Undibacterium sp. KW1: one gene and its partner. The protein of the gene in region 2 interacts with the protein of the main gene of each other region in a pairwise test. Links are inferred from orthologs where the notes say so. Each region holds a gene or a part of one and is shown on either strand. Other genes may lie near its edges. The genes, in order: nth and aceE.

The links.
Region 1: the proteins of aceE (region 2) and nth interact in binary tests that used the Escherichia coli proteins (3 or more experiments, as listed by UniProt). The link is inferred for Undibacterium sp. KW1 from one-to-one orthologs.

The regions. Positions count from the first base shown.
Region 1 is NZ_AP018439.1:3,156,191-3,165,299, reverse strand. What follows is about bases 534-3,514. They hold nth (endonuclease III), read right to left. Parts: upstream 2,358-3,514; coding sequence 1,710-2,357; downstream 534-1,709. Other genes in these bases: UNDKW_RS14185 (polyhydroxyalkanoate depolymerase), read right to left, coding at 3,175-3,514; rsxB (electron transport complex subunit RsxB), read right to left, coding at 2,354-3,061; UNDKW_RS14200 (malonic semialdehyde reductase), read left to right, coding at 1,058-1,639; UNDKW_RS14205 (DUF1841 family protein), read right to left, coding at 534-947. In the rest of the region: outer membrane protein assembly factor BamC, read left to right, coding at 1-371; more of UNDKW_RS14205, read right to left, coding at 519-533; more of UNDKW_RS14185, read right to left, coding at 3,515-4,410; UNDKW_RS14180 (response regulator), read left to right, coding at 4,919-9,109. UniProt on the Escherichia coli protein: DNA repair enzyme that has both DNA N-glycosylase activity and AP-lyase activity. The DNA N-glycosylase activity releases various damaged pyrimidines from DNA by cleaving the N-glycosidic bond, leaving an AP (apurinic/apyrimidinic) site.
Region 2 is NZ_AP018439.1:1,470,280-1,479,654, reverse strand. Bases 3,367-6,613 are described here. They hold aceE (pyruvate dehydrogenase (acetyl-transferring), homodimeric type), read right to left. Parts: upstream 6,264-6,613; coding sequence 3,567-6,263; downstream 3,367-3,566. Other genes in these bases: aceF (dihydrolipoyllysine-residue acetyltransferase), read right to left, coding at 3,367-3,442. Also shown: lpdA (dihydrolipoyl dehydrogenase), read right to left, coding at 1-2,084; more of aceF, read right to left, coding at 2,099-3,366; UNDKW_RS06525 (TonB-dependent receptor), read right to left, coding at 6,670-9,375. UniProt on the Escherichia coli protein: Component of the pyruvate dehydrogenase (PDH) complex, that catalyzes the overall conversion of pyruvate to acetyl-CoA and CO(2).

The DNA of each region.
Region 1 (9,109 bases), 1.7 Mb from region 2 along the record:
TCGATGGCAAGACTTTTGTTGAAGTGGATGAGGCATTTGACCGCTCATGGCGCAGGGTAGGTCTGGCGTTGGACCGCATAGGTTTCACAGTGGAAGACCGTGACCGCTCCCAGGGCCTGTACTTTGTCCGTTATGTTGATCAGGACATCGATGCCAAGACCAAAGGCGCCAGCGAAGGCTTCTTCTCCCGTCTGTTCTCGTTTGGTTCATCCAGCGATGCTGCCAAGAATGCGCAGAAATACCGCATCCTGGTCAAGAACACGACCACAGGCGAAACCAGCCAGGTATCCGTACATGGCAGCGATGGCAAGGTTGAATCTTCACCAGTAGCAGACAAGATCCTGCAACTCTTGAACGATCAACTGAAATAATCGTTGGTTACGTAAAAAAGCGAGGCTCAGCCTCGCTTTTTTACTTTGTGCAGACAGAATCTAAAATGCATATGAGCGGCGCGGTGGGCGGCTTAGGGTGTTCGCTCGATTAGCCGTAAATGAATTTGCGCACAGTAGGTAAACAGCTTAACTGCAACGCATCTTCAGTGATTCTATGTACGCCTGGCCATCCGGTGGCAAACCTGTCCTTTGTGAATTCCATATCATTTCGCCCAGGCACTCCATGATTTCATGGTGGGCTTCGTGTTCAGACTGATGCTTTCTGGCCAGGATCTGAAACGCCTGTTTGATGCCAGGCGGTTGATCAACCGAGATTTGCTCTGCTATCGACAAATGCATGGACAAGTGCAGAAATGGATTGGTCTGGCCTTGATCCACGCTGTAATTGGCTTCAAGGGCTTGTTCTATATCTGCAAGTTCATTGTCGTATTCAGGATGCTGTCTGATCCAGTCAGAGGCAATGATTTCTATTGGCGTTAACACCAGGTTCTCACGGGTTTTCCTGAAGGTTTCACAAAAAAAACGGCGTACATCGTGCTGGCTAGGGGTGAACATGAACTGGTCCAAATGAAAAAGTGCGCCTATTGTAAAAGGTATTTTATTTTACTGCGCTGAAGCTTTTGGCGACTTGGGTTATTATCCTCCGATTATTTGAAAGGACGCCCATGTTATCCAAAGAAGCTCTCGACACTCTGTTTACCAATGCACGTACTCATAATGCCTGGCTGGACAAGCCGGTGACCGATGCACAATTGCAAAAAATATATGATCTGATGAAGTGGGGTTCCACTTCTGCCAATTGTTCGCCAGCCCGTATCGTATTTGTCAGGTCGGATGCTGAAAAACAAAAATTACTGGGCTGTGTTTCCCAGGGCAATTTTGAAAAAACCAAAGCGGCACCAGTGACGGCCATCATAGGCATGGACATGGAGTTTTTTGAAAAACTGCCGCAATTATTCCCGCATGCAGATGCCCGTTCATGGTTCGTTGGTAACCAGGCTAACATCGATGCAACGGCTTTCCGTAACTCATCGCTGCAGGGGGCTTACTTCATGCTCGCCGCACGCGCTGTGGGTCTGGATTGCGGTCCTATGTCGGGTTTTGATGCAGACAAGCTCAATGCCGCCTTTTTTGCCGGCACGACGGTTAAAGTCAATTTCATCTGCAATCTTGGTTATGGCGATGCACAGCAATTGTTCCCACGTTCTCCGCGTCTGAGTTTTGATGAAGCGTGCAAGATAGTCTGAATCTCTTGATGCTCTGTTAAAAAACAAAAGCCTGCAAAAATGCAGGCTTTTGTTCTTGCGTGAATGCTTTTTAAACTGAATCAGGCAAGGGCGTTTTTTGCTTGAATTCACACAAGTCTGCAATCATGCAGTTCCAGCACTTGGGTTTTCTGGCTATGCAGGTGTAACGGCCATGCAATATCAGCCAGTGATGCGCATCTTGCTTGAACTCTGCTGGCACGAATTTCATGAGTTTGTGTTCTACGATATCAACATTCTTGCCAGGTGCAATGCCTGTGCGGTTCGATACCCTGAAGATATGCGTATCCACTGCGATGGTCGGTTCGCCAAAAGCAGTATTCATGACTACATTGGCAGTTTTCCTGCCTACGCCGGGTAATGCTTCCAGTGCTTCGCGCTGACGTGGTACTTCACCGCCATGCTCAGCCATCAAGATGCGGCAAGTTTCGATCACATTTTTTGCCTTGGTGCGGAACAGACCTATGGTTTGTATGTGGGGGATCAGACCATCAATGCCCAGGGCATGGATTTTCTTGGGCGTGTTTGCTACTGGATAAAGCAGGCGGGTAGCTTTATTGACTGACACATCCGTGGCCTGTGCCGATAGCAGCACTGCTATCAGTAATTCGAAAGGCGTGGTGTATTCGAGCTCGGTAGTCGGATGTGGATTTTGTTGTCGCAAGCGTTCAAAAATGGCCTGACGTTTTGCTGCATTCATTGCTTGTCACCTTTTGCTGGGTCTTCTGACTGTGTTTGCAGTTTCTTGATACGCGCTCTTTCTATGGCGGCCGCAATGATGGCTTTCTTGCGCTCTTTGCTGGCAATTTCTTCTGCGCTGAGTGCTGGCTCTGCTTCCAGTGCGACGAGTTTGGCCGCCGCCTTAGCTGCAAGGCGCTCATCGTTCTCCTGTTTTTCGCGTATCAGACGCTGATTGCGCAAAGTATAGAGTTGGCGTGATTTGTCTGCCTGACTCTGACTCCAGGCGTCCCAGCCAGTGTGTCCTGTTGTAACGGGCAACATGCTAATGCAATCGACAGGGCAGGGGGTAACGCAGAGGTCACAGCCGGTGCACAGTTCGCTTATGATGCTGTGCATTTGCTTGGGTGCGCCGATAATGGCATCGACCGGGCAGGCTTGTATGCACAGTGTACAGCCTATGCAATAGGCTTCTTCTATCTTGGCAACCGGTCTTTCGCGTTCAAGTCCGTGACTGATATCCAGTGGAATAACCGGTTTGCCGAGTATCCTGGCAAGCCGCACTACACCTTCCTGGCCACCTGGCGGACATTGATTGTAGCTGGCTGCGCCATTGGCCATGGCTTCTGCATAAGGGCGGCAAGCGGGGTAGCCGCACTTGGTGCACTGGGTTTGCGGCAAGGCGTTTTCAAGCTGATCTGCAAGAGAATCTGACACGGTGATCACAAAATACAATAGGGATCTGTGATTATCCCCCTAAACATCAGCACCCACAAACAAAAAAGCCACGAGGTCATGAACGTCGTGGCTTTTGTTTGCACTGATTTGATCTGTATGGATCAGGAGTGTTGCTTGATGAACTCGCCGATTTTCGGGCAAATGATGTCGCGCCAGCGACGGCCCGAGAATATGCCGTAATGGCCTGCACCCGGTGCCACATAATCCTGCTTCATATTGGCAGGGATGCCGCTGCACAGGTCATGTGCTGCCTGAGTCTGGCCAGGGCCAGAGATATCATCGAGTTCACCTTCTACCGTGAACAGGGCTACATTTTTGATATCTTGCGGTCTGACCAGTTTGCCTTCAACTTCCCAGGTGCCGGTTGGCAGGCGGAATTCCTGGAACACGGACTTGATGGTTTCGAGGTAGTACTCAGCCGGCATGTCCAGTACCGCATTGTATTCATCATAGAACTTGCGATGCTGTTCTGCGGACTCATCATCACCCTGTATCAGGTGCTGGTAAAAGTCCCAGTGGCTTTGCGCATGGCGGTCAGGGTTCATGGCGACAAAGCCGGTGTGCTGCAAGAAGCCTGGATAGACCTTGCGGCCATAGCCTGGATAATTCGCAGGTACGCTGTAGATCACCGTGTTTTCAAACCAGGAGAATTTCTTTTCCGTCGCCAGGTTGTTGACTTGTGTTGGCGATTTGCGTGGATCTATAGGACCACCCATGAGTGTCATGGTTTTAGGCAGCAAAGGATCTTTGGCCGTCGCCATCAGGGAAATCGCTGCCAGTACTGGCACAGTTGGCTGACACACGGAAATCACGTGTGTGCCTGTCCCCAGGAAATGGATGAAATCCTGGACGTAATAAATGTAATCGTGCAGATGGAAGGGGCCAGCAGACAAGGGTACCATCCGGGCATCTGTCCAGTCGGTGATATACACATCATGCTTGGGCAACAAGCCGCGTACGGTATCGCGCAGCAAGGTTGCATGGTGACCAGACAGGGGGGCGACCAGCAGTACTTTGGGCTGGTTCAGTTTTGCCAACTCTTTGTCACTCAAGACTTTTTTGAAGTGCAGCAATTTGCAGAAGGGCTTGATGACCGCCGTGCTTTGCGCAATTTCTACTTCCTGCTTGTCTATGGTGGTCGCAGTAATGCCGAATTCCGGTTTTTCGTAATCTTTGCCCAGGCGGAACAGCAGTTCATAGCCTGCAGCGATGCGTTGCGAATATGGCGTGTGCGCCAGGGGCGAAACTGGATTGGTGAACAGTTTTGAAGATGCTTCTGCCCATTGAGTCAGGGGATTCAAAAAGGCGCGATTGAGCTCATGAAATTGATAAAGCATAGTGAATCTTTCAAATAGGGGACCACGCATTCACCTGGTCAAAAACGGGATAGTCAAGGCCAAATGAGACAGGGCGAAACAAGCTTAGAAAAAACACTTAATCAAACTGTTGCGGACTGTTGCAATGCATCATAAACCAGTTTTAAAAATTTTTGGTTGAGCAAAAGACTTGCAGAACTTGTTGGTGTGAATTAATGTTAAATTATTGATTTATATGCAATGATTTCTTGTGGAAATGTTGAAATTTAAGTTATTTTTCAAGAATTCGCTGTTTCCTTTGTTTTCCTGAAGCCTGAAATCGTTTGATTTGCCTGTTTATTCAGTTAAATGACACAGTTTCTGGCGATGTTCATCCATAGACAGGTCACTCGCATTAATATTGCAGTGTTAAAGCTGCTGGCAAAAATACATGTATATGTTTCTTGGGCCGTGTGGCAAGCCAAGGGCGGAATGCCAAGATTCAATTTGATTTTTCATTGCATCATTTCTTTCTGAAGAGCTGAGTAGAATGAGTAAAGATAGTTCTCTAGCAGAAATCCACTGGCGCGAGCTCTGTCTCGATGCACTGGACCTGATGCGCGACAATCCGGCGGATGGACGCAAGATGGCAACTGCCATGCGCCAGCAAGAGCCAGGTAAATCCAATCCGGCCGCCATGATAGCGGCAGACCTGATAGACGCCTTTGCTGATTATTTTGATGATCACATGGAGCAGGCAGCCCCCGTATTTGACCGTGCAGCAATGCTGTTTGAATCAGTAGATGAGCATGAGGGCATGGCATTTGCCCTGTTTGGCACTGTTGCAGTATGGCGCCGCCGGGGGCAAGTGCAGGATGCGTATGCCTTATGTCATTCACGCATCGTGCCAGCCTTGCGTATGAAGGTAAGCCGGATTTCTGTGATGGTCTATAACACCCTGGGCATCCTGTCTCAGGAGCTGGGCTATACCGAAGAAGCCATACGCCATTTCTATACGGCATTGAATGATGCGCGGGCCTTGCAGATACCTAACCGTGTCGCACAAGTGACGGCCAACCTCGGTGAAATTTTTTACGTCAGCGGCAATGCCGAAGATGCCGAAGTCTTGCTGCAGGAGGCAAGAGATATTGCTGTTAATTCCAGCGAGCGCTGGCTGGCACCTTTTGTATCCACCATGCTGGCACTATGCAAAGTATCGCTGGATAAATACGAAGAGGCCTACCAGGCCATCGCCTCGTACATAGGCGGCATCAAGAGTGGTGAGAATGCAGACAATTCCAGCCGCGCATTTTGCCTGTCAGTAGCTGCTTATACGCTGGCCATGCGTGGCCAGGTTGAAGAAGCCGACAAGCTCAGTGAAACAGCGATGAACCTGTTGGACAGTTTTGAAGACAAACACTTGAAACCCTATAGCTGGTGGGTCAGTGGTCATCTGCACCGCAGCCATAAACGCTACCCAGAAGCCATACGTGATTTGCGCCGTGCGGTAGATGAGGTCGGCGGTAACGGCTATATCTACATGCCTCTGCGGGCAATCAAGGAATTGTCCGAAATATTTACCGAAATGGGGGATTGGAAAGAGGCTTACAACGAGCAAAAACGTTATCTCGACCTGTTTGCCAAGGCGCAGGGACTGGCAACCCGTGTTCATGTGCAGACACTCCACATCAGGAATGAGCTCAAGGAAGCCGAGCTGGCACGCCGCATGGCTGAACGTGCCATGGTGGAACGCCGCCAGTTGGAAGATGAGCTCAAGCGTATGCTGGCCGAGCGCGAAACCATCCTGGAAAACTCCATCGTCGGCATGGTTTTCCTGAATAACCAGGGGCGGGTACAATGGGTGAACACACCTTTGTGCCAGATTTTCGGTGTTGACCGCGACAATGTTCTCGGTGCTTCGCTCGAGCCTTTCTACGCTTCGCGTGAAGCCTATCTGGAATCAGGTGCGCAGGTTAATGCATCGGTGCTCAAGGGCGAAGCTTACGAGACTGAATTGAAAATGCGGCGCAGTGATGGCACGCTGTTCTGGGTGCATTTTTCGGGCCGCGCGGTGGATAAAACCAACCTGACTCATGGCACAGTCTGGGTGGTGATGGATATCTCGGCCCGTCGCCAGCTCGAAGAGGATTTGAGCAAGTCCGAGCAGCATTACCGGCAACTTATCAATAACGTGACTGAGGGCATACTGGTTGTGCAGGACGGGCGCATCGTTTTTGCCAATCCGCGCGTACAGAGCCTGACCGGGTACAAGGCTGACGAGCTGGCGCAGATGTCTTTTATCACCGCCATTTATCCTGACGACAGGCCCATGGTGATTGACCACCATACGCGCCGCCTGCGTGGTGAAGACGTTGAGCAGTACTATCATTTTCGCATAGAAAATAATCAAAGCCGTTCCATCATCTGGGTGGAATTATCTGCTGTCATGATAGATTGGGAAGGCCGCCCGGCCACCCTGTCTTTTGTCTCGGATATCACTCAGAGAAAGCTGCTCGAATCCCAGCTCAAGGAAAGCATGGCTGAACAGATACGTCTGCAAACCCTGCAAATGCAAAATGAATTGAAGGAAGCCGAAATGGCGCGCCGTCATGCAGAAGAGACGACGGAAGCCAAATCCATGTTCCTGGCGAATATGAGCCATGAAATCCGCACGCCCATGAATGCCATCATAGGCATGGCTCACCTGGCGCTAAGGACTGAGCTCAATTCCAAGCAAAAAGATTATGTAGAGAAAATTCACAAGGCGGGTATTTCCTTATTGGGCATCATCAACGATATCCTGGATTTTTCCAAGATAGAAGCAGGCAAGCTCAATATCGAGCAAGTCGATTTCAATCTTGATGATGTGCTCAATAATATTTCTGCAGTGACGACCGATAAGGCCGATGAAAAGGGGCTGGAATTCCTGTTTCGTGCGCCCCCAGACATACCGCGTTACCTCAATGGCGATCCCTTGAGATTGGGGCAGGTTCTGATCAATCTCATTAACAATGCCATTAAATTTACCGAGAAGGGTGAAATCTATGTGACTTGCCAGACGCTGGAAATGGCAGGTGGCAAGGTCAAACTCAAGTTTGAAGTGCGCGATACCGGCATAGGCATGTCGGAAGAGCAGTCAGATAAATTATTCCGCCCCTTCAGCCAGGCCGATGAATCAACGACACGCAAGTTTGGTGGCACAGGCTTGGGCCTGTCAATTTCCAAGGGCATGGTAGAGTTGATGGGCGGTGAAATTGCCCTGAGCAGCGAAAAGGGGCGCGGTACTTGCGTGTATTTCACTGGCTGGTTTGGCATAGCCCAGCCTGTAGTGCAGCGTCAAGTGATACCTGGTGCCATCAATGGCATGCGTTTGCTCATCGTGGATGATAATCCTGCCGCTGCCGAGATTTTGCAGGAGATACTCTCTGAATTACCGGTCGATATTGATGTTGTAAACAGCGGTGCCGCCGCTTTGCAAGCAGTCAGGGAAAGTAGTCTGAGTTATCCCTACGGTGTGATATTCACAGACCTGCGCATGCCGGAAATGGATGGACTGGAGCTCATCACCTACCTCAAGCGCGATGGTTCATTGCAACCCACGCCTCTGATGGTGTTGGTCAGTGCACATGGCCGTGAAGAAGTCAGCTACCGTGAAGATATTGCCTTGCCTGACGGCTTCCTGACCAAGCCAGTCAATGCCTCTACCCTGGTCGATTGCCTGGTTGAGCTGTTTTCCAGTACCAATTACGCTATTCCTGTCAGCCATGGTGTGCTGGTGCCCAAATATGCCGATTTGCGCGTATTGCTGGTCGAGGACAATGAGATCAATCAGCAAATCGCCCGTGAACTGATGGAGGCTGCTGGTGTTGCCGTTGATATTGCCGGTAATGGAAAAATCGCGATTGATATGGTGCGCAGGGCAGATCCAGGGTTTTACGGCGTGGTGTTCATGGATGTGCAGATGCCAGAAATGGATGGGCACGAGGCAACCCGTCTGATCCGCGCAGATGCCCGCTTTGACGACCTGCCCATCGTCGCCATGACAGCGCATGCGATGGTAGAAGAGCGTGAGCTCTGCTTTGCCTCCGGCATGAATGCTCACCTCGCCAAGCCTATCAATCCCAAAGAGTTGTATCACGCTATTTCGCACTGGTGCCCGGAGCATGTAACTGGCAGCAATTTTGATAATGTGCAAATGCCGATACAGGATATCAGCAACAGTCTGTTGATTGATGGCATTGATGTCGAGGAGGGTTTGAGCCGTACTCTTGGTAATCGCTCATTTTATATGGAGCTGTTATCGCGGTTCTGTGACGATCAGCGTCATGTCGTCGAGCATATCCGCAAGGCACTGGAGGCAGGCGATAATCTGCTGGCAGAACGGCTGGCCCATACCCTCAAGGGAGTGGCTGGTCTCATAGGCGCTAAAACCATACAGCCCTATGCTTCAGAGCTGGAATTGAAACTGCATGACAATGCCAGTCTGGCAGAGTTGGCACCGGTACTCGATGAATGCGCACAAACAATGTTGGCCACCATCAACGCGATAGATCAGGTATTGGCGCTGGAAAAATCCTCAGGTAAAGCGGATACGAAGATTGCCGAACTGGTGCCTGTCGATCACGAGCTCATGCAAAATTTACTTGTAAAATGCTGTAACTTGTTGCGCGATTACGATGGCGAAGCGGTTGACTTGCTGTTAGAGTCAGGGGAAATGATCGCCAATGCATTTGGCGTTGAT
Region 2 (9,375 bases):
ACACCTTTATACACCTCAGCCGCCATGCCTATCGATTCACCGAGGGTAGGATGTGGATGGATGGTCTTGCCGATATCAACTGCATCAGCACCCATCTCGATAGCCAGGGCGATCTCGCCTATCATGTCACCCGCATGCGTGCCGACGATACCGCCACCAACGATGCGTTTGGTTTCTGCATCGAACAGCAACTTGGTGAAGCCTTCATCACGGCCATTGGCCACTGCACGGCCAGACGCGGCCCATGGGAAATGACCTTTTTCGAGCTTGACGCCTTTGGCCTTGGCTTCGTCTTCTGTCATACCTACCCATGCGACTTCAGGGTCAGTGTAGGCAACGGATGGAATCACGCTGGCATCGAAGTAGGCTTTTTCACCGGAAGCTGCTTCTGCCGCAACGTGGGCTTCATGTACGGCCTTGTGTGCCAGCATGGGTTGGCCAACCAGGTCACCAATCGCAAAGATATGAGGCACGTTGGTGCGCATTTGCTTGTCGACAGTGATGAAGCCACGGTCAGTCACGGCCACGCCCGCCTTGTCGGCAGCAATCTTCTTGCCGTTGGGGCTGCGGCCTACTGCCACCAGTACCAGATCATAGACTTGTGGTGCAGGTGCAGTTCCACCCGCCTCAGCGGCTTCGAATGTGACCTTGATGCCCTCTGGCAGTGCTTCAACAGCAACCGTTTTGGTTTTCAACATGATGTTGTCAAAACGTTTTTCATTGAATTTTTGCCATACCTTGACCATGTCACGATCTGCGCCCTGCATCAGGCCATCCAGCATTTCAACGACATCAATGCGTGAACCCAAGGTGGAATAGACGGTCGCCATTTCCAGGCCGATGATGCCGCCGCCGATGACCAGCATGCGTTTTGGTATCTGACGCAATTCCAGCGCACCTGTGCTGTCAACAATGCGCGGGTCAGCCGGTACGAAAGGCAGGTTCACGACAGAAGAACCAGCGGCAATAATCGCCTGCTTGAACTGTACGGTTTTTTTGCTGCCATCCGCCGCGGTGACTTCGATATGATTAGGACTCAGGAACTGACCTACGCCCTGCACCACATTGACCTTGCGGGCTTTTGCCATGCCACTCAGGCCAGTTGTCATTTTCTTGATGACGCTTTCCTTGTAGCCGCGCAGTTTGTCGATATCGATTTCCGGCTTGGCAAATGTCACGCCATGCGCTGCCATGGATGCAGTTTCATCAATCACGGCGGCCACGTGCAGCAGTGCCTTGGATGGAATACAACCCACATTCAGACAGACACCACCCAGCGTGGAATAACGCTCAACCAACACTGTATTCATGCCCAGATCGGCAGAACGGAAGGCAGCAGAATAACCGCCAGGGCCAGCGCCCAATACCATCATGTCGCATTCGACATCGACCTTGCCTGTGTAACCAGAAGCAACTGGCGCAGGAACGACAGGTGCTACAGCGGGTGCAGTTGCTGTTGGGGTGGCAGCAGCAGGAGCAGACGCTGCCTGGCCTGCAGCTTCGACCAGCAACAGCAAACTGCCTTCAGCAACCTTGTCACCAACCTTGACCTTGATTTCTTTTACCGTACCGGCATGGCTGGATGGAATTTCCATACTGGCCTTGTCCGATTCGACGGTAATCAGGGACTGGTCGACCTTGATGCTGTCGCCAACCTTGACCATGACTTCAATGACTTCCACTTCCTTGAAATCACCAATATCAGGGACTTTGACTTCGACGATACCAACTGGTCCGGCAGGCGCTGCTGCCACAGGAGCGGCAGCGGCAACAGTAGGAGCCGCTGCTGGAGCAGCCGCAACGGCGGGAGCTGCCGCAACTGCAGGCGCTGCACTTGCCGCAGCCCCCTCAGCTTCAATTACCAGCAACAGACTGCCTTCAGCAATCTTGTCACCGAGCTTGACTTTCAATTCCTTGATGACACCGGCGTGGCTGGACGGGATTTCCATGCTGGCCTTGTCGGATTCGACAGTCACCAGTGATTGATCAACCTTGATGGTGTCACCCACCTTGACCAGCAATTCTATGACTTCAACTTCCTTGAAATCACCGATATCGGGTACTTTGACTTCGATAGTGCTCATAGTCTGGTCTCCGTTCACAGCAGGGTTTTACGCAAATCAGCCAGGACATCAGCCAGATAAGCGGTGAACTTGGCAGCCATGGCGCCGTCAATGACGCGGTGGTCATACGACAGCGACAGCGGCAACATCAGGCGTGGCTGGAATTGCTTGCCATCCCAGACTGGTTTGATACTGGATTTGGACAAGCCCAGGATCGCCACTTCAGGCGCATTGATGATAGGCGTGAACGCAGTACCACCAATACCACCGAGTGAAGATATGGTGAAGGTTGCGCCCTGCATGTCAGCAGGTTTCAGCTTGCCATCGCGTGCCTGGGCAGACAACTCGCCCATTTCGACAGCGATTTGCGACAATGTCTTTTGGTCTGCGTTTTTAACGACAGGTACGACCAGGCCATTCGGTGTATCAGCAGCAAAGCCGACGTTGTAATACTGCTTGAGGATCAGGTTTTCACCTGTCGCATCGAGCGAAGAATTAAATGCCGGGAATTTTTTGAGCGCGGCAACGCTGGCCTTGATGACAAAAGCCAGCATCGTCAGTTTGACGCCGGATTTAACCAGGGCTTCGTTCGATGATTTGCGGAATTCTTCGAGGTCGCTGATATCGGCTTCATCAAATTGCGTAACATGCGGGATCATGACCCAGTTGCGGTGCAGGTTCGGGCCACTGAGTTTTTTGATGCGTGACAAAGGCGATGTCGTGGTCGCGCCAAACTTGCTGAAGTCCAGCGATGGCCATGGCAATACATCGAGACCGACACCACTGCCATTTTTTGCCGGAGCAGAAACCGCAGCAACGGCAGTGCTGCCCGCCATGATGCCCTTGACGAAGTTTTGTACGTCTTCTTGCGTGATACGGCCTTTTTGGCCGGAACCGGCAACGCGACTCAAGTCCACACCGAGTTCACGCGCAAACTTGCGTATGGATGGTGAGGCGTGCGCTTTGCCTGCGCTGGCTGTTGCTACAGGTGCAGGCGCAGCCGGTGCTGCTGCGACTGGAGCAGGTGCGGGAGCTGCTGTTGCTGGCGCTGGAGCCGCTACTGGCGCAGGAACTGCTGCCGGAGCAGCCGCAGGCGCAGGTGCCGCCGCCGATGCTACTGCTGCACTTGCTGCAGCATCAACCACGACCAGCAAAGAACCTTCAGCAACCTTGTCGCCGACCTTGACTTTAATTTCTGTGACTACACCGGCATGGCTGGATGGAATTTCCATGCTGGCTTTATCTGATTCTACGGTGATCAGTGACTGATCGACCTTGATGATGTCGCCGACTTTGACCATCAGCTCAATGACTTCAACTTCCTTGAAATCACCAATATCCGGTACTTTGACTTCTACGCTACTCATAGTTTTCTCCATTGTCGCCCTGCGCTGTCACAGGGCGGTTGGGGTGAAGCCAGGTTTATGCTCTGTCTTCACGCTCATCCTGCCCCTCTCTAAAAATGAAAGTGGCAGGAAATGTTAGTGGGTGTCAGACGTAAAATTACACAGTAACCGGATTTGGTTTATCTGCATTGATACCGTATTTGGCAATCGCCTGCGCCACTACGGATGCAGACAAGGCACCTTCATCAGCCAGTGTCTTCAAGGCAGCGATGACCACGAAGTAACGGTTGACCTCGAAGAATTCACGCAGCTTGGCGCGGGAATCAGAACGGCCAAAACCGTCTGTACCCAACACCTTGTAGCTGCGATTTTTCGGTATGAAGGCACGTACCTGCTCAGCAAAGGTGCGCATATAGTCTGTTGCCACGACGATAGGGCCAGCCGTGTCTTTCAGGCACTGTGCGATGTAAGGCACGCGTGGTTCTGCTGTCGGGTGCAGCATGTTCCAGCGTTCAGCATCCTGGCCGTCACGGGCCAGCAAAGTGAAGGATGGCGCAGACCAGACATCGGCAGCAATACCCCAGTCGTTTTGCAACAACTCAGCACCGGCAATCACCTCACGCAAGATGGTGCCTGAGCCCATCAGTTGCACGCGATGCTTGGTGGTCTGCTCAGATTTTTGCAACTGGTACAGGCCCTTGATGATGCCCTCTTCCTGACCTGCTTTCAAACCTGGATGGCTATAGTTTTCATTCATCAGGGTGATGTAGTAGAAGACATCTTCCTGATCAGTCACCATGCGACGCAGGCCATCATGCATGATGACTGCCACTTCATGGGCGAAGGTTGGGTCGTAAGGAATACAGTTAGGGATGGTCGACGCCAATACATGGCTGTGACCATCTTCATGCTGCAAACCTTCACCATTCAACGTCGTGCGACCGGCTGTACCGCCCAGCAGGAAGCCGCGTGCGCGCATGTCGCCAGCAGCCCAGGCCAGATCACCAATACGCTGCAGGCCGAACATCGAGTAATAGGTATAGAACGGGATCATGACGCGGTTATTGGTAGAGTAGGAAGTCGCCGCAGCGATCCATGAACTCATACCACCGGCTTCATTGATACCTTCTTGCAAAATCTGACCAGCCTTGTCTTCACGGTAGTACATGACCTGGTCTTTATCGACAGGCTCATACAATTGACCTACCTGGCTGAAAATACCGATCTGGCGGAACAGACCTTCCATACCAAAGGTACGGGATTCATCGACCATGATAGGCACGACGCGTGGCCCCAGGCTGGCGTCGCGCAGCAAGGCGGTCAGGATACGGACATAAGCGGCTGTCGTGGAAATTTCACGACCTTCTGCCGTTGGTTCCAGCATGGCCTGGAAGGCGGTCAAGTCTGGCACCACCAGAGCCTCGTCGGCTTTTTGACGACGTTGCGGCAGGTAGCCACCGAGTTCTCTACGACGCGCATGCAGGTATTGCATTTCTGGCGTGTCGTCAGCCGGCTTGAAGAATGGGATTGCGGGCAATTCAGCATCAGCAATCGGCAACTGGAAGCGGTCACGCATGGCCTTGATGGCTTCGTCATCGAGCTTCTTGGTGTTGTGCGCAGTGTTGCGTGCTTCGCCGGATTTACCAAAGCCGAAGCCCTTGATACTCTTGGCCAGGATAACGGTAGGCTGGCCCTTGTTTTCCTGGGCGACTTTAAATGCTGCATAAATCTTGTGTGGGTCATGGCCACCACGGGTCAGACGCCAGATGTCGTCATCCGACATTTTGCTGACCATTTCCAGCAATTTTGGATGTTTGCCAAAGAAGTTGGCGCGTACATAGGCACCATCCTTGGCTTTGTAGTTCTGGTATTCGCCATCAACGGTTTCCATCATCACTTTTTGCAGGATGCCGTCTTTGTCTTTCGCAAGCAATTCATCCCAGCCGCTGCCCCAGATCACTTTGACGACGTTCCAGCCTGCACCACGGAAATCAGATTCCAGCTCCTGGATGATTTTGCCATTGCCACGTACCGGGCCGTCCAGACGTTGCAGGTTACAGTTGACGACGATCACCAGATTGTCCAGCTGTTCGCGACCAGCCATGCCGATTGCGCCCATGGATTCTGGCTCATCCATCTCACCATCACCGCAGAATGCCCATACTTTACGTTTCTCCGTGTCTGCAATACCGCGAGCGTGCAAATACTTCAGGAAGCGTGCCTGATAAATCGCCATCAACGGGCCCAGCCCCATGGATACCGTAGGGAATTGCCAGAAGTCTGGCATCAGTTTTGGATGCGGGTAAGAAGACAGACCCTTGCCATCGACTTCACGGCGGAAATGCAACAATTGATCTTCAGTCAGACGGCCTTCGAGGAAGGCGCGTGCATAGATACCAGGAGAAGAATGGCCCTGGATATACAACAGGTCGCCACCGTGATCTTCCGTCGGCGCATGCCAGAAATGGTTGAAGCCTATGCCCAGCATATTTGCCAGCGAGGCAAAGCTCGACAGGTGACCACCAAGGTCGCCATCAACGCGGTTAGCCTTGACCACCATGGCCATCGCATTCCAGCGCATATAAGAGCGCAGACGCTCTTCAATTTCCAGGTTGCCCGGGCAATGCTCGCCCTGGTCAGCCGGAATGGTGTTCACGTAAGCAGTATTGCTGGAAAACGGGATATGGGCACCACGGCGGCGCGCCAGGTCAACCATGCGCTCCATCAGATAATGCGCACGTTCAGGGCCTTCGGCCTCTATGACTGCTTCAAGCGCATCCAGCCACTCATTTGTTTCAACTACATCGGGATCATTTACGGCCTGGGCCAGCACCTGGTCTATCTGGGGTGACATAGAAGGGGTCTCCTGTTGGTGCGCGTTAGGGTGAAACGCGCGGGGCGAATCGACAAATTACGGCTAGTTTTTTGTTCTCGCAAGTATTTTAACAGGACTTTTTAATTTTTCAAATAGCGATATATGATTTCATAATGTGAAATTTACACCGCAACGCAGCAAATAAACTGAAAAATTCTTTTATTTTATTCATAAGCTATCTATTAAAACTTGGCTCATGATGCTTGGTGTGCAGTGCAAAATCCTTGAAATACATGATGAGCATGCTTATTGCTTGCAGCACTTGCCATTTCATCAATCCACTGATAAGTTATTGCAATTTGCCAACAACTTTTCTAAAGGCAACAAAAAAGGGCGATGAATAAATCATCGCCCTTAGAATCGCCTTAATCAGCGTAACTACTTATTATTTGAATTGATATTTCAGGCCAACTTTGAAGTAACGGCCAATTGCGCCGCTGCCGTCCATAGGGTTGAAACCCATTGCGCCGTAAGTCAGAGGATCCAGTGGAGCAACCTTGTCAAACAGGTTGGCGATGGAACCGAAGACTTCCAGGTTTTTCATTGCCTTGTAGCGGAAAGACACATCCAGAGTCGTGAAGGAAGCCAGTGTGCAACCTGCTGGCGCTTCAGTGCCGTCAGCAAACTTGTTGGCGCAAGGCTGGCCTTCTTCAGGGATATTTTTCATGGAACCACGATAGCTGACCACGCCAGTGATGTTCAATGGACCTCTGTCCCAACCCAGTACAAAGTTGACTTTGTCTTTTGGTGTACCTGCGCAGTTGGATGTATCGCAGTTACCATGCGTACCGGCATATTGATGCTGCACTGTACCATCGACACGCAACCAGGAATTAACGTGTGTCCAGTTGACGTCAGCAGTCAGTTTGCCGTATTCGCCGAGGTTGAAACGCTGTCTTGCGTTCAGATCCACACCCTTGACTTCAGTGTAGCTGGAGTTGGCATAAGGAGCTGCGCCACCGATGATGGTACCTGTGCCTGGTGTCACCACGCCATTGATGGTCAGGTTGTTATCCTGACGCAATACGCCTGGCAAGGCCGCTGCCTGCTGGAAGGACATGGAATTGATTTCGTTGTTGCGGCGAATCTTCCAAGCGTCAATCGCGAAGCTGGTATCTGGCAATGGATCCCAGACCATACCCAAGGTATAACCTTTGGATTTTTCTGGTTGCAGGTTAGGGTTGCCAACTTTGAAGCCTGTGAAAGTCGCAGCGCAATCAGAAGCCTGTGCGCCTGGCAATGGTGTGCCGTTAGGGCAGCGTACCGGATCGCGAACGGAAGCCGTACCTGCACTGAAGCTTTCTGTACCGGATTCAGGAGCACTTGGTGCACGGAAACCTTCAGAATAAGTACCGCGCAGGGCAAATGTCTTCACTGGTGTCCACTTGGCACCAACTTTTGGCGTCACAGAAGAGAAGTGAGAATATTTGTCGTAACGCAGAGCGCCGGACAATTCCAGAGACTTGATGACCGGAGCCAGCAACTCTGCATAGATCGCAGATACTGTCTCGTCGCCCTTTGCCGCTACATAGCTGGCATTGATGGAACCGTCTTTACTGCCGTCCAGGGAAGGCATGTCATAGGATTCACGGCGGTATTCAGCACCGACCGCCAGACCCATCATACCGCCCGGCAAAGCGAACAATTCACGGGAAGCCTTGAAGTCGATGATGTCCATCTTGGTAGGTGCATCGATAGTCGCTGTCTTGACCATGGCTGCATACAAAGCCGGATTGTTTTTACTGGCCTGAGTACCTATGTAATATGGGAAGTATGGGCTCTTGGGATCGCCCAGAGCAGACTTCAATACCGCCATATTGATGGTGTTGGTGTAGTCCAGATGCAGCTTGGACTCAGAATGCAAAATAGCTGTATCGAAATCCCAACCAGCCATCGTACCTTTCAAACCTGCAACGGCGCGGTAGAAGGAGTTGTCAGCAATACGACGGTTCGCACCGACGTCAAACATGGAATAACGCAGACGGACATCAGCACCATACGGATTTTGCGGATGTGAAGCTGACATCAGGATGGTGTTGCCGTAGTTGATGTTACCGTTCAAATTGGTAGGATTTGAAGGGAAGAACACGTTGGCAGATGTAGAAGGAGGCGTTACTGTGAACGCAGCCTTGCGCTGAGAATAACCAAATTCAGCATAAGCCTGCAAATCATCATTCAACTGCCAGGTACCACGGGCAAACAGGTTCACACCGTCGATTTGTGGCAGCATGGTACGGAACTGATCTGCGTACCACAGACAGCCACCATTCGGGTCCTGATTTTTTGTTGCCGACAAAGTCGAGCAACCTGGCAGGGATACGTAGTTCAGTGTCTTAGGATCGCGCAAGGAACCGGCAGGATTTGGTTGCGCGCTGTTATTGCCGGCGATATAACCGGAAGTGAAAGAGCCCACAGTCACCATAGGGTAACCCCAGCGACGCCAGTCGCCTGTACCTATCCAGTCGCGGTCATTACGCTGGCTGTTCATCAACTCATTGGATTTGTAAGCCTCGGCATTGAGGATGATGTTGTATTTGTCTTTGTCCAGATTACCAAAACCGGCAGTGATGGAGCCTTTGATCTGATTGGCATCGCGGGAACCGGAAGTACCAGCAGTCGCGCTGACAGTGATGCCTTCATAGTTCTTTTTCAGGATAATATTAACAACACCGGCAATCGCATCTGCACCGTAGATGGAAGAAGCACCATCTTTCAGGATCTCGATACGTTCAACCACTTCCATAGGGATAGTGGAGATATCTGTAAATGCTTTTTGACCATCATCAGCACGGCCAAACTGCGCCATGCGGCGGCCATTCAGCAATACCAGTGTGGAAGTGGCACCCAGGCCACGCAGAGAGATGGCTGTGGAACCGGCAGCAAAACCATTACCGAAGCTGGTTGGCAAAGAACCGGCGCCATCGGAAGTCAGGGTTTGCAGGTATTCAGCAACGGTCGTCTTACCAGACTTGTCGATATCTGCACGGCTGATGATTTGTATCGGCGATGCAGTTTCAGCTTCAGCACGTTTGATACTGGTGCCTGTTACCTCTACCCGCTGTACCTTGGCGTCATCCTGCGCAAATGCAGG